Regions from separate parts of the Massilia sp. R2A-15 genome, predicted to be linked through region 1. Evidence: predicted binding sites of a transcription regulator. Region 1 holds the regulator's gene; the other holds the start of a gene.
The links. The regulator FNR, encoded in region 1, switches genes on or off when oxygen is low (the NO sensors DNR and NnrR bind a similar motif). The targets are predictions, from matches to a motif close to TTGATNNNNATCAA.

Region 1 (6,792 bases):
CCCGCACTTGTCGGTGCGCGACAGGGTAAACTGTTGCCGTTTTCGTCCATTACCAGGTGCTACCCATGTCGTTTGTCTCCCTCGGCCTGATCGACCCGCTCGTCCGTACCCTCGCCGAACTCGGCTACGAAACGCCGACGCCGGTGCAGGCGCAGGCCGTTCCGGCCGTGCTGGCCGGCCGCGACGTCATGGCCGCCGCCCAGACCGGCACCGGCAAGACCGCCGCCTTCGCGCTGCCGATCCTGCAGAAGCTGACAATGGAAGGCACGAAAGTCGCGTCCAACTCGGTGCGCGCGCTGGTGCTGGTGCCGACCCGCGAACTGGCCGAACAGGTCCATCAGAGCTTCCTTGCGTACGGCGCCAGCCTGCCGCTGCGCACCCACGTCGCATACGGCGGCGTGAGCATCAACCCGCAGATGATGAAGCTGCGCAAAGGACTCGACCTGCTGGTCGCCACGCCCGGGCGCCTGCTCGACCTGCACCGCCAGAACGCGGTGAAATTCGACCAGGTGCGGACGCTGGTGCTCGACGAAGCGGACCGCATGCTCGACCTGGGTTTTGCGCGCGAACTCGATGCCGTGTTCGCCGCCCTGCCCGCGCGCCGCCAGACCCTGCTCTTTTCCGCCACCTTCTCCGACGAGATCCGCGCGATGGCCGGCAAGCTGCTGCGCGACCCGCTCAGTATCGAAGTCAGCCCGCGCAACACGACCGTGAAAGCGATCGCCCAGTGGATCGTCCCGGTGGACAAGAAGCGCAAGCCCGAGCTGTTCATGCACCTGCTGAAGAAGAAGCGCTGGGGCCAGGTGCTGGTGTTCGTCAAGACCCGCAAGGGCGTGGACCAGCTGGTCGACACCCTGCAGGCGCACGGCGTGGCGGCCGACTCGATCCACGGCGACAAGCCGCAGCCGGCGCGCCTGCGCGCGCTCGAGCGCTTCAAGGCCGGCGAAGCGCGCATCCTGGTCGCCACCGACGTCGCCGCCCGCGGGCTGGACATCGACGACCTGCCGCTGGTGGTCAACTTCGACCTGCCGATCGTCGCCGAGGACTACGTGCACCGCACCGGCCGCACCGGGCGCGCCGGCGCCTCGGGCGAAGCGGTGTCGCTGGTGTGCGCCGACGAAGTGGTGCAGCTGGCCGCCATCGAGGTACTGACCAAGCAAACCTTGCAGCGCGTCGACGAGCCGGGATTCGAACCGGACCACCGGGTGCCCGTCACCAATACCCGCGGAGAAGTGGTGAAAAAGCCGAAAAAGCCGAAGAAGCCCAAGGGCGACGCCAGGGTCACCGAAATCGACGTGCGCTTCGCCCGCCGTTGATTGCTCAACAATTTGGCAGGGCCCCGCCCCGGGGCTTATAATGGGGATTATGGAACACCCTCTCCCCCACCTCGCCCCCGTGCACTTCAACATGCACGCGCTCAAGGCCAGCTGCTCGGCGTGCAGCATGCATCAGCTTTGCCTGCCGATGGGCCTGGACGCGGTGGACATCACGCGCCTCGACGACGTGATCGGCAAGCGCCGCAGGGTCGCGCGCGACGAGCGCCTGTACCAGATGGGCCAGCCGTTTCGCAACCTGTACGCGATCCGCTTCGGCCATTTCAAGACCTACCAGATCAACGCGGCCGGCGAGCAGCAGATCACCGGCTTCCAGATGGCCGGCGAGTTGCTGGGCATGGACGCCATCAGCGGCGACCGCCACCACTGCGACGCGGTGGCGCTGGAAGACAGCGAGGTGTGCGAGATTCCGTTTGCCGACCTGGAAGACCTGTTCGCCCATGTGCCGACGCTGCTACGCCACTTCCACCGCATCATGAGCCAGGAAATCACCCGCGAGCAGAACGTCATGCTCCTGCTTGGCAATATGCGCGCCGAACAGCGCTTCGCGGTATTCCTGATCAATCTGTCGGCGCGCTACGCCGCGCGCGGCTACTCGGCCACCAGCTTCCAGCTGCGCATGTCGCGCGAGGACATCGGCAACTACCTCGGCCTGACCATCGAAAGCATCAGCCGCCTGCTGTCGCGCTTCAAGAAGCAGGGCCTGGTCCGGGTCGACAAGCGCGAAGTCACCCTGCTCGAACCGGCGCTGCTCAAGGCAATGGCCGCCGGCACCGAGCAGTGCCACCCCATGTCGTAAGCCGGGGTCTGGTCCCGCGGACCTGACCCCAAGTTGAGAATCTCGACGACAGCGCGATTGCACCGGTATTTTCGATAATCTGTGGCGAAATCAAAATGGGGTCAGGTCCGCAGGACCTGACCCGCCATGGGTTAAAACGGCGGATCGCCTTCGGGCGTAAAGGCCAGGTAGCACGTCAGCATGCTCGCCAGCGCGCACAGGGTCCAGAACAGGAAAAAGCCGATGCCGTAGATCGCCATCGGCGCCAGTCCCGTCTCCTCCAGGCGAACCAGTTCGGCTGGATCGAACAGCGCAAAGAAGCAGCCCTCGGCCAGCGCCGCCGCCAGGAACGACGGCCACAGCACGATCATCGCGACCCGCTTCATCGGGCCTCCGGCGCGTCGGCCAGGATCTCCACGCCCTGCCGGCGCGGCCAGCTCCAGCTGCGCGCCAGCCGCCACTCCCGCCGCGAACCCTCCACCACCACCTGCCAGTGCGCCCGCTCGAGCATCGGCAGGGCCAGCGAAAAATGCCCTGCGGCGTCGGGCGTCGCCAGCAGCCGCAGGTCCTTGGCCGGCTGGGTCGGATGCGCCAAATAGATGTAGATCGGCGCCGCCAGCGGCGCGCCGGCGCTGCGGATGCTGCCCGACAGCGTCGCGCTGGCCGGATCGTAGCGCGCCTCGAACGCAAGCTGCAGCGCGGTCGCCGCGCGGTCGCGCCGCAGGTCCTGGTTGATCGCCTTGCCCTGCTTGTAGTAGTCGTCGACCACCATCGCGTCGGGCCGGGTGGTCGCCAGGTAGCCGGCGAAGGCGCCGCCCACCAGCACGAAGGCGGGGCCGAACATCAGCAGCCACGGCCAGCGGTGGGTGTACCAGGGCGCCGCGCCGGCGCCGGCGAGCGGAAGTGAAGCGCTGTGCATGGGTGTCTCCTTCTTCTTCATTGTTTGGGCACGATGAAAACGGCCTTCTCCGTCACTGCCAGGCCCGGATCGTCCACGGCCGTCAGGCCGAATTCTATCCGGTTCGATCCTGTTTTGGCGCCTTCTCGCGGCGCCTGCACGCGCACCGCGACGGCGCGCGCGCTGGCGCCGTCGAGCTTCGTCATGTCGGTGGTGGCAAGCCGGATCGACGGCAGGCCGGACACCGAGATGCGGAAGGTGTGGGCCGTCTCCGCGGTGTTCATCACCTGCAGCCGGTAGACGTTTTCGATCACCCCGTCCTCGACTTCGCGGCCCATCGCGCCGCGGTCGCGCATCACGTCGAGCTTGAGCGGCGTACGCAACGCCAGCGCGGCGCCGAGCGCGCCGCCGATCAGCGCCAGCAGCGTGGTGTAAATCAGCACGCGTGGACGCAGCAACCGGGCCCGCACCTGGGCCGAAGACCAGCCCCTGGCCAGCGCCTGCTCGGTCGAATACCGGATCAGCCCGCGCGGGCGCTCGACCTTGTCCATCACCGAATTGCAGGCGTCCACGCAGGCGGCGCAGCTGATGCATTCATACTGCAAGCCCTTGCGGATGTCGATGCCCGTCGGGCAAACCTGCACGCACATGCCGCAGTCGATGCAGTCGCCTTGCGCCTTGCCCAACGCGCCGCGCGGTTCGCCGCGCTTGGCGTCGTAGGTGACGATCAGCGTGTCCTTGTCGAACATCGAACTCTGGAAGCGCGCGTAGGGGCACATGTACTTGCAGACCTGTTCGCGCAGCCAGCCGGCGTTGCCGTAGGTGGCCAGCGCGTAGAACAGGATCCAGAACGTCTCCCACGGACCGAGGCGCAGCGCCGATACTTCGGACATCAGGGTCGACATCGGCGTGAAGTAGCCGGCGAAGCTGAACCCGGTCCACAGCGCCACCGCGAACCATGCGGCGTGCTTGGTGCCCTTGCGCGCGATTTTGTCGGCATTCCATGGCTGGCGGTCGAGCCGGATGCGCGCGCTGCGGGCGCCCTCGATGCGGCGCTCGATCCACATGAAGATTTCGGTGTACACGGTCTGCGGGCAGGCGAAGCCGCACCAGACGCGCCCCGCCACTGCGGTGACCAGGAACAGCGCGAACGCGCACACGATCAGCAGCGCGGCCAGGTAGATGAAGTCCTGCGGCCACAGCACCACCCCGAAGATGTAGAACTTGCGCGCGCCCAGGTCGAACAGGATCGCCTGGCGGTCGTTCCAGCGCAGCCAGGGCAAGCCGTAGAACACGATCTGGGTCAGCCAGACGCAAGCCCAGCGCAGCGAGGCGTAGCGTCCCTTCGTCTCGCGCGGATAGATTTCCTCGCGCGCGGCGTACATCTTGATGACGGTCTCGCGGGGTGCTGCATCACTCATTTTGCCGCTTCCCCGCCGTTCTCGTTCGACAGGCTCCAGACGTAGGCGGCCAGCACATGCACCTTCGGCTCGCCCAGGAACGCCTCGAACGCCGGCATGGTGTTGGTGCGGCCCTTGCGGATGGTCTCCATGATGGTGTCGGCGCTGCCGCCGTACAGCCAGACCTTGTCGGTGAGGTTGGGCGCGCCCAGCGCCTGGTTGCCGTGCCCGTCGGCGCCGTGGCAGGCGGCGCAGGCGGCGAACTTCGTCTTGCCGAAGGCGACCTTGATCGGGTCGGTGGTCAGGTCCGACAGGCTGCGCACGTAATGCGCGACGTTCTCGATATCCTTGTCCGAACCCAGCGCCGCGCCCATCGGCGGCATCTGCCCGGTACGGCCGTGCATGATGGTGGCCTTGATGGTGGCCGGCTCGCCGCCATGCAGCCAGTCGCTGTCGGTCAGGTTCGGGAAGCCCTTGCCGCCGCGCGCGTCGGAGCCGTGGCACTGCGCGCAGTAGGTCAGGAACAGCCGTTCGCCGATCTGGCGCGCCTGCGGATCGGCCGCCACCGTCTTCAGGTCCTGTTTCGCATACTTGTCGAACAGCGGGCCGTATTCCGCCTCCGCCTGTTTGAGTTCGGACTGGTAGGCGCCGGCCGATTTCCAGCCAAGCCTGCCGGCGTAGCTGCCCAGGCCGGGGTACAGCACCAGGTAGCACAGCGCGAACACGATGGTCATGTAGAATAGCCACATCCACCAGCGCGGCATCGGCGTATTGAGCTCGGTCAGGTCCTCGTCCCACACGTGCCCGGTGGTGGCGCCGGCGCCGGCCTTGACCCGGTGCTTCGACTGCGACCACAGCAGGATCCCGCAGCCGAAGATCGACAGCAGCGTGATGATGCTGATGTAGTAGTCCCAGAAGCCGTTGACGAAATCAGCCATGCTCGTACTCCTCCTCGTCGGCGAACGGCAGCGCCGCGGCCTTGTCGAAGTCGGCGCCGCGGCGGGCCGCGAAGGTCCACAGCAGGATTCCCACGAAGGTCGCGAAGCTGACGACGGTCATCACGCTGCTCGCGCTGTCAAAAATACGTTCGATTGCCATGCTAGTTCCTTGTCTTGATCAAGGTGCCCAGTCCCTGCAGGTAGGCGATCAGCGCATCCTGCTCGGTCTTGTCCGCCAGCTGCGCCGGCGCCTCCTTGATTTCCTGCTCCGAATACGGTACCGACAGGCGCTGGAGCGCGCGCATCTTCGGCACGACGTCTTCCGGCACCAGCTTGGTGCGCGCCAGCCACGGGTAGTTCGGCATGTTCGACTCCGGCACCACGTCGCGCGGATTGTCCAGGTGGGTGCGGTGCCACTCGTCGCTGTAACGACCGCCCACGCGCGCCAGGTCGGGGCCGGTGCGCTTCGAGCCCCACTGGAACGGCCGGTCGTAGACGTACTCGCCGGCGACCGAATAGTGGCCGTAGCGCTCGGTCTCGGCGCGGAACGGACGGATCATCTGCGAATGGCAGTTGTAGCAGCCTTCACGCACGTAGATGTCGCGCCCCACCAGGCGCAGCGGCGTGTACGGCTTGAGGCCGGCGATCGGCTCGGTGGTCGACTTCTGGAAGAACAGCGGCACGATCTCGACCAGGCCGCCGAACGACACCACGATGAGGACGAGTCCGATCAGCAGCCAGGGATTCTTCTCGATCCATTCATGCGAAAACTTCATTTGCTTCTCCAGTGTGTGCGGGTACAAGGGCGGGAATGCGCGGGTCGACCGAGACGGTCTCGCGCATCGTCATGAAGGCGTTCCAGGCCATCATCGCCATCCCGGACAAGTACAGCAGGCCGCCGGTAAAGCGCACCACGTAGTACGGGAAGGTCGCCTTGACGCCTTCGACGAAGGTATAGGTCAGCGTGCCGTCAGGATTGACCGCGCGCCACATCAGGCCCTGCATCACGCCGGCGATCCACATCGACGCGATGTACAGCACGATGCCGATGGTGGCGACCCAGAAGTGCATGTCCACCAGGCTGGTGCTCCACATCGCCTTCTTGCCGGACATGCGCGGAATCAGGTAGTAGATCGAGCCCATGGTGATGAATCCGACCCAGCCGAGCGCACCGGCGTGGACGTGGGCGATGCCCCAGTCGGTGTAGTGCGACAGCGAGTTGATGGTCTTGATCGACATCATCGGGCCCTCGAAGGTGGCCATGCCGTAGAACGACAGCGAGACGATCAGGAACTTGAGGATCGGGTCCGAGCGCAGCTTGTGCCAGGCGCCCGACAGGGTCATCATCCCGTTGATCATGCCGCCCCACGACGGCGCCAGCAGGATCAGCGAGAACACCATGCCGATCGACTGGGTCCAGTCGGGCAGCGCGGTGTAATGCAGG
Region 2 (6,792 bases), 1.2 Mb from region 1:
GGGCGTCGACATCCAGCGCCTGACGGTCGATGGCGACAGGATCACCGGCGTGGTCACGTCGATGGGCGAGCTGAAGGCCGATTCCTTCGTGCTGGCGCTGGGCAGCTATTCGCCGCTGCTGGCAAAGCAGATCGGCATCCGCATCCCTGTGTATCCGGTCAAGGGCTATTCGATCACGGTGCCGATCGTCGATGCGGCCGGCGCGCCGGAATCGACGGTGATGGACGAGACCTTCAAGGTGGCGATCACGCGCCTGGGCGACCGCATCCGCGTGGGCGGCACGGCGGAAATCGCCGGCTACGACCTGACCTTGCGCAAGGCGCGCCGCGACACGCTGGAGCATTCGGTGACCGACCTGTTCCCGCGCGGCGGCGACACCAGCAAGGCCGAGTTCTGGTGCGGCCTGCGCCCGATGACGCCGGACGGCACGCCGGTGGTGGGCCCGACGCCTTACCGCAACCTGTTCCTCAACACCGGCCACGGCACGCTGGGCTGGACCATGGCATGCGGTTCGGGCCGCGTGCTGGCCGACCTGGTGTCGGGACGCCAGCCGGAGATCGGCCTGGAAGGGCTGTTCATGGATCGCTACGGCAGCGGCAACAAGCCGATCTTCGTGCCGCAGGGCGTGACGGCGTAACGAAGTCGTTCAGCGCCGCGGCCCAAGAGCTGGGGTCAGGTCCGCTGGACCTGACCCCGGGTTTGTCGGCGCCGCGTCAATCCTCGGCGCGCGTGGCGTCTTCTGCCAGCTCGCGCTTTGCTTTCCTGACGCGCGCGCGTACCGGGTCGAGGTTTTGCTCCCGGGTTTGGGCAGTCTTATTCGACCTACGCCGCGACCAGAAATCGCACGATGCGCAATCCCCGAGCACCTCGCAGGTGTCGGAAACCACGTCGCCCGTATCGCAACTCAAGTCGCATCCCGGATCGCAGTCCCCGTGCTGGTGACTCAGTGGCCCGCCGCCATAGCGGTGCTTGTCGCCGCACGCCTTGAGCCGGCGCCGCAGCAGCCGAAGCCCCTGGCGCAGGCCGGCCCGCGCGATCGCGCGATAGCCATACGCCGAACAACTACGGCCGCCCGTGGCGCCGCGCAGGGCGCAGGAAAATCCTTTGTGAGGCGACAGATACCGCTGATAGGCGCGGATCGCCGCGAGAGCGCAGCGGGCGCCGAGACTGCCTGAAGCGGTGCCCAGGCCTGGCCTCATTTATTCGTCGGCCAGCGGATCGTCCAGCGGATCGGCCGGCGCGGCGGCCGGAATCGTGTACTTCTCCTCGGCCCAGGCGCCCAGGTCGATCTGTTTGCAGCGCTCCGAGCAGAAAGGGCGGTACTTGTTGGCCTCGGTCCATTCGACCTTCTTGGCGCAGGTGGGGCAGGCTACTACTGGCATCGCATCACTCACTTCTTAAAAATTGCACAGCGTGAGTTCGAACGGTACGTCGTCTTCCAGCGGCTTCGGTTTCAGGTCGCCGCCCTGGCTCGTGAAACGAACCCACAGCATGTATTTGTTGGCGGATATCTCCGGGATCGCACCCAGGTTCTCATCCAGGCTCAGGCGCAGCATCTGGTAGATTTTCCCTTGCAGCATCTGCTGGTAGCTGCCGGCGTTGGCGATCATCTTGACCGGCCCGCCGGAGTCGCGCAGCAGGCGCAGCACCAGCGCCAGCGCGTCGAACAGCGGCGCCAGCGGTGCGAACCAGGCGACGATGTCATTGTACCGCTGCTCGGACGGACGCTTCTGCCACGCGTAATACGAGGGCAAGTCGAACTCGCAGGCGCCGCCCGGGATGATGGTGCGGCCGCGAATGCTCATCAGCCACTCGTTGTCGCGCACGTTCTGGCCGGTCTTGCCCTGCGCCGCGACCAGGTTGGCGCTGACGGTCTCGAGCTCGCCCAGCACGGCGTCGAGCATTTCCGGGACCACGTTCGGATTGGAACGATAGCTCAGCAGGCTTTGCTTCTGGCGCTCGAGTTCCTGCAGCAGGTCGGACTTGAGGTCGGCGCGGCCGGCCACTTCCAGCATGTCGAAAATCGTGGACAGCGCGACGTGGTGCTGCATCGCGTGTTCCTGGTGAACAAAGAACTTGAATTTCTCGTACAGGTCTTCCAGCCGCAACAACGTGCGAATGCGCTCGTTGAAAGGGTATTCGTAGACGATCAAAATGACATCCCTTTTCTTATAGGCCGGAGAAGAATCACGTGATTCTGAACCAAGCGAAGCAAAATTACAAATTCTCCAATGGTAATCCTGTCATTCTGGACGACATTGTAATGTATTGCCGGTGCAACGCTTCCACTTGCGGCGCCAGGGCGGCGATGCCGTCGTCGTTGACGATGACGTCATCGGCGGCGGCCAGCCGCTGGGCGCGCGTGACCTGTGCCGCCATGATCCCCCTCACTTGCGCTTCTGGCAAGCCATTGCGGGCCATCACGCGCGCAATCTGCATCGATTCGGGACAGTCGATCGCCAGCACGCGCGCGACCCGGCCGCGCCAGTTGCCCGATTCGATCAGCAGCGGCACGACGAAGATGACGTAGGCGCCCTTGGCCTCGGCCGCCTCGCGTTCGGCGGCGGCGCGGATCAGCGGATGCAGGATGGCTTCGAGGCGTTGCTTGGCGGAAGGATCGGAGAACACCAGCGCGCGCATCGCGGCGCGGTCGAGCGCGCCGTCGGCGGCCAGGTAGGCGGGGCCGAATTCGGCCGCGATCGCCGCCATCGCCGGGCCGCCGGGAACCGTCATCGAGTGGGCGATCAGGTCGGTATCGACCACCGAGGCGCCCAGCGCGGCGAACATGTCGGCCACCGTGGTCTTGCCGCAGCCGATCCCGCCGGTCAGTCCGATCTGTAACAGTGGCCCGCGCGCATTGTCCATGATGTCCTCGCCGGCCCTTGTCGTGTCAGCCGATGAACTGGTGCGAGAAAGCGGTGATCTGCGGGCCGTACAGCAGCGCGATCATGCCGGCCGCGGCCAGGTAGGGGCCGAACGGGATCGGCTTTTCGCGGCCGTGTTTGGCGAACAGGATCAGGCAGATACCGACCAGCGCGCCGACCACCGACGACAGAAGGATGATGGCCGGCAGCATGGCCCAGCCCAGCCAGGCGCCGAGTGCGGCCAGCAGCTTGAAGTCGCCATAGCCCATGCCTTCCTTGCCGGTCGCCAGCTTGAACAGCCAATAGACAGCCCACAGCACCAGGTAGCCGGCCGCCGCGCCGATCACCGCATCCTGCAGCGGGACGAAGGTGCCGTTGATATTGATGAGCAGACCGGCCCACAGCAGCGGGAAGGTCAGGTCGTCCGGCAGCAGCTGGGTGTCGTAGTCGATCGCCGTCATCGCCAGCAGCGCCCAGCCGAAGCCGAGCGTGGCAAGGCCGGCCCAGCCGCTGCCGAATTTCCAGATCAGCAGCGCCGACAGCAGGCCGGTGACCAGCTCGATGGCCGGATAGCGGATCGAAATCGGCGCCTTGCACGCGCTGCACTTGCCGCCCAGCGCGATGTAGCTGACCACGGGAATGTTTTCGAGCGCGGTGATCTGGTGGCCGCAATGCGGACAGGCCGAGCGCGGCACCATCAGGTTGAAATTGTCCTGGTGCGGCAATTCCTTGCCGCTCTCATGCGCCACGTAATTGTCGGAGTCGCGCTGCATCATCTTCGGCAGGCGGTAGATGACGACGTTGAGGAAACTGCCGATCAACAAGCCGAACAGTCCTGCGGCCAGGGTCGCGCCCAGCGAGCCGGGGGCGGCAAACAATAGGGTTTCCAAAAGAATAACGCTCCAGTGTGTGACGAAGAACCCGTGGCGATGCCGATTTGTTGCATCTCAGGAAGATTACGAATCATAGACGCGTTCCGCGCGATTGTGCAAATCAATACGGCGAAATCGCGTCAGTCAGCGGCTTGATCTGGATCAAAGATATGTTAATGCCAAACTGACAAACTGCAAGGGAAGGGACTTTTCCCGTGAGCGGAGGCGCCATGTCGTACCGAACCATCGTCGTCCATGTCGATCAGTCCCGCCACGCCGAGGCGCGCATTGCGCTGGCCGCCAGCGTCGCGGCGAGCCAGGGCGCGCACCTGATCGGCGCGGCCATGACGGGCATTTCGCGCTTCATCTATCACGGCGCCACGGTGGACGTGGCGCGCACCGTGCTGGCGGCCCAGCTCGACGAGCTGATGGCCCGCGCCAACCTTGCGCTCGACCGCTTCGACGCCATCGCCGGCGCGGTGGACGGGCTTTCCTTCGAGCGGCGCCTGGTCGACGACGACGCCGCCGCCGGCCTGGCGATGCAGGCGCGCTACGCCGACGTGGTCGTCATCAGCCAGTTCGATCCCGATGACCCGGCGGCGCGCCTCGATCCTGAGTTGCCTGCCTTCGTCATGCTCAACAGCGCCGCGCCGGTGCTGATGGTGCCGTTCATCGGCGCCCCGCCAGTGGTCGGCGAAGAGGTGCTGGTGGGCTGGGACGAAAGCATGCCGGCGCGCCGCGCGATCGGCAACGCGCTGCCGATGCTGCGCTGTGCCCGCAAGGTGTCGCTGGCGGTATTCAATACGGGCGACCTGCCGCGCCTGGCCGGCGCCGACATTGCGCTGTTCCTGGCGCGCCACGGCGTGAACGTCGAAGTGCTGCGCGAGGAAACGCGTATCGGCGTCGGCAGCGCGCTGCTGTCGCTGGCGGCCGATCTGGGCGCCGACCTGCTCGTCATGGGCGGATACGGCCATACCCGCTTTCGCGAAGTGCTGGTGGGCGGCGCCACCGAGGCCATTCTCTCCACCATGACCATTCCCGTCTTGATGTCCCATTAGGAGGCACACATGTACAAGAGAATCCTGGTACCCACCGACGGATCGGAACTGGCCGGCCAGGCCATCGCCGCGGCGATCGACTATGCGCGTGCCAGCGGCGCGGTGGTCGTCGCCTTCTCGGTCGCGCAGCCATACCCGATATTGCCGGCGGTGGACGGCGCGATGATGATCGACCCGGGCATCGACAGCGCCGAGCTGCAGCAGGTGGCGCAGCAGGCGGTGGACGAAGTGGCGCGCGTGGCGAAGGACGGCGGGGTCGCCTGCGAGACGCATACGGCGATGTCGTTCCTGCCGTACGAAGAAATCATCCGCGCCGCCGAGGAGTATCGCTGCGACGTGATTTTCATTGCCTCGCACGGGCGGCGCGGTTTGTCGCGGCTGCTGGCGGGCAGCCAGACGCAGAAGGTGCTGGCGTATTCGCGCGTGCCGGTGCTGGTGCTGCGGCCGGAGCTTCCCGCCGCTTAGGCACGCCAGGGTCTGACCCCGCGGGTCAGACCCTGAGCCGGGGTACAATCCGGGAAAACGGAGAACCCATGAAAATCAGTTCATTTGCGCTGGCTGGCCTGCTTGCTTGCGCGGCGACCGCCGCAAGCGCGCACGCCAAACTCGAGACGTCGGAACCGAAGGCGTCCAGCGTGCTCGCACAGGCGCCGCAGCGTATCCGCCTTCAGTTCAACGAGTCGATCGAACCGGCGTTCAGCAAGGTCGCGCTGACGAATGTGCAAGGCACCGAGATCGCGGTGAAAGCGGTCCCCGACAACGACAATCGCAAGGCGCTTGCCGTATCGCTGCCGGCCCTGCGCGCGGGCGAGTACCGCGTCCGCTGGACCGCGATGGGCCACGATGGGCACAAGACCAAAGGCGAATTTTCCTTCACCGTCAAATAGATGGGGGCGCAGCTTGCCGCCACGGTGATGCTCAACCTGGCCGCGGCCATTGCGGTCGGGGCGACCTTACTGACGCTGTTCTTCTCGCGAGATTCATCCGAGTGGTCGGCAATCAGATTGCCGACCACTCGCGCGATCGCGTTGGGCGCGACCATCGCCGCGCTGCTCGCCAGCGCGCTTTTGCTCTGGCTAGAGGCGGCGCTGATGGCCGAGACGTCGCTGGCCGAAGCCGGTGCGGCCGTCTATTCCATGCTGACGCAAACTCATTATGGATTCGCCTGGAAGATCGGCGCCGTTGCGCTGACGGCGGCAGTGCTGGTGCTGGGGTCGGGTCCTGCGGACCTGACCCCGTTTTTCAGTCGCGGCGGTCTGCTTGCACTCGCGGTCTTCCTTTATTCACGCAGCATGGTCAGCCACGCGGCCGGCGACGGCGATATCAGCATCGCCATCGCGGTCGACTGGATTCACCTGATGGCCATCAGCGCCTGGTCGGGCGAAGTGATTGTCGCCGGCCTGGCGACTTTGTCCAACTCCGGCTCCCACGACAAACAAAGCGTCGCAAGGCATGTGCAGGCCCTGTCGTCCTCGGCAACGGAGGCGCTTGCGGCTGTCGTCGCCACCGGCGCGTACAGCGCTTGGCACAACCTCGGGAGTGCGGCCAACGTGATGGGGAGTCCCTATGGCGTCACGCTGCTGGTCAAACTGTCGTGCGTGGTGGTCGCAGTGGGGCTGGGCGCCTTCAACCGCTTCTTCGTGATGCCTTCGGTGCTGGCCGGTGCGTCCGCGCGGCGCTTCGTGCTGGTGTTGCGGGTGGAAGGAGTGGTACTGATGGCAGTGCTCGTGCTTGCCGCCTTCCTCAGTTCGACGCCGCCACCTCTTGCATAAGGCAGTGTCAGCGTCGGGGTCAGGTCCGGCGGACCTGACCCCATTTTCAGCGGCTACTTGAGTTTCACGTCCTCGGCTTTCGCTTCCTCCATCGCTTCGGGTTCGAGCTCCTCGGCCGACCGGTTCAGGTGGATGAACAGCCCCCACGCGGCGAGCAGGATGCCCACGGCGACCAGGATGCTGGCCGCGTAGGGAAGGTGAGTCGGATTTTCGTGCAGCGCCTTGA

Region 2: Q4S45_RS01785 (universal stress protein) is a predicted target of FNR. The motif match lies at 3,889-3,902, and genes of this name have one in related genera.

The regions. Positions count from the first base shown of each region.
Region 1 is NZ_CP131935.1:1,549,977-1,556,768, reverse strand. Features, by position in the region: gene Q4S45_RS07055 (DEAD/DEAH box helicase) at 66-1,316, shown strand; gene fnr (fumarate/nitrate reduction transcriptional regulator Fnr) at 1,366-2,133, shown strand; gene Q4S45_RS07045 (hypothetical protein) at 2,265-2,498, opposite strand; gene Q4S45_RS07040 (FixH family protein) at 2,495-3,031, opposite strand; gene ccoG (cytochrome c oxidase accessory protein CcoG) at 3,049-4,431, opposite strand; gene ccoP (cytochrome-c oxidase, cbb3-type subunit III) at 4,428-5,348, opposite strand; gene Q4S45_RS07025 (CcoQ/FixQ family Cbb3-type cytochrome c oxidase assembly chaperone) at 5,341-5,508, opposite strand; gene ccoO (cytochrome-c oxidase, cbb3-type subunit II) at 5,510-6,124, opposite strand; gene ccoN (cytochrome-c oxidase, cbb3-type subunit I) at 6,108-6,792, opposite strand, start outside.
Region 2 is NZ_CP131935.1:374,948-381,739, forward strand. Features, by position in the region: gene Q4S45_RS01755 (D-amino acid dehydrogenase) at 1-637, shown strand, start outside; gene yidD (membrane protein insertion efficiency factor YidD) at 714-1,199, opposite strand; gene Q4S45_RS01765 (DNA gyrase inhibitor YacG) at 1,200-1,382, opposite strand; gene zapD (cell division protein ZapD) at 1,398-2,153, opposite strand; gene coaE (dephospho-CoA kinase) at 2,218-2,865, opposite strand; gene Q4S45_RS01780 (A24 family peptidase) at 2,891-3,760, opposite strand; gene Q4S45_RS01785 (universal stress protein) at 3,967-4,794, shown strand; gene Q4S45_RS01790 (universal stress protein) at 4,804-5,259, shown strand; gene copC (copper homeostasis periplasmic binding protein CopC) at 5,328-5,681, shown strand; gene Q4S45_RS01800 (copper resistance D family protein) at 5,682-6,566, shown strand; gene Q4S45_RS01805 (hypothetical protein) at 6,620-6,792, opposite strand, start outside.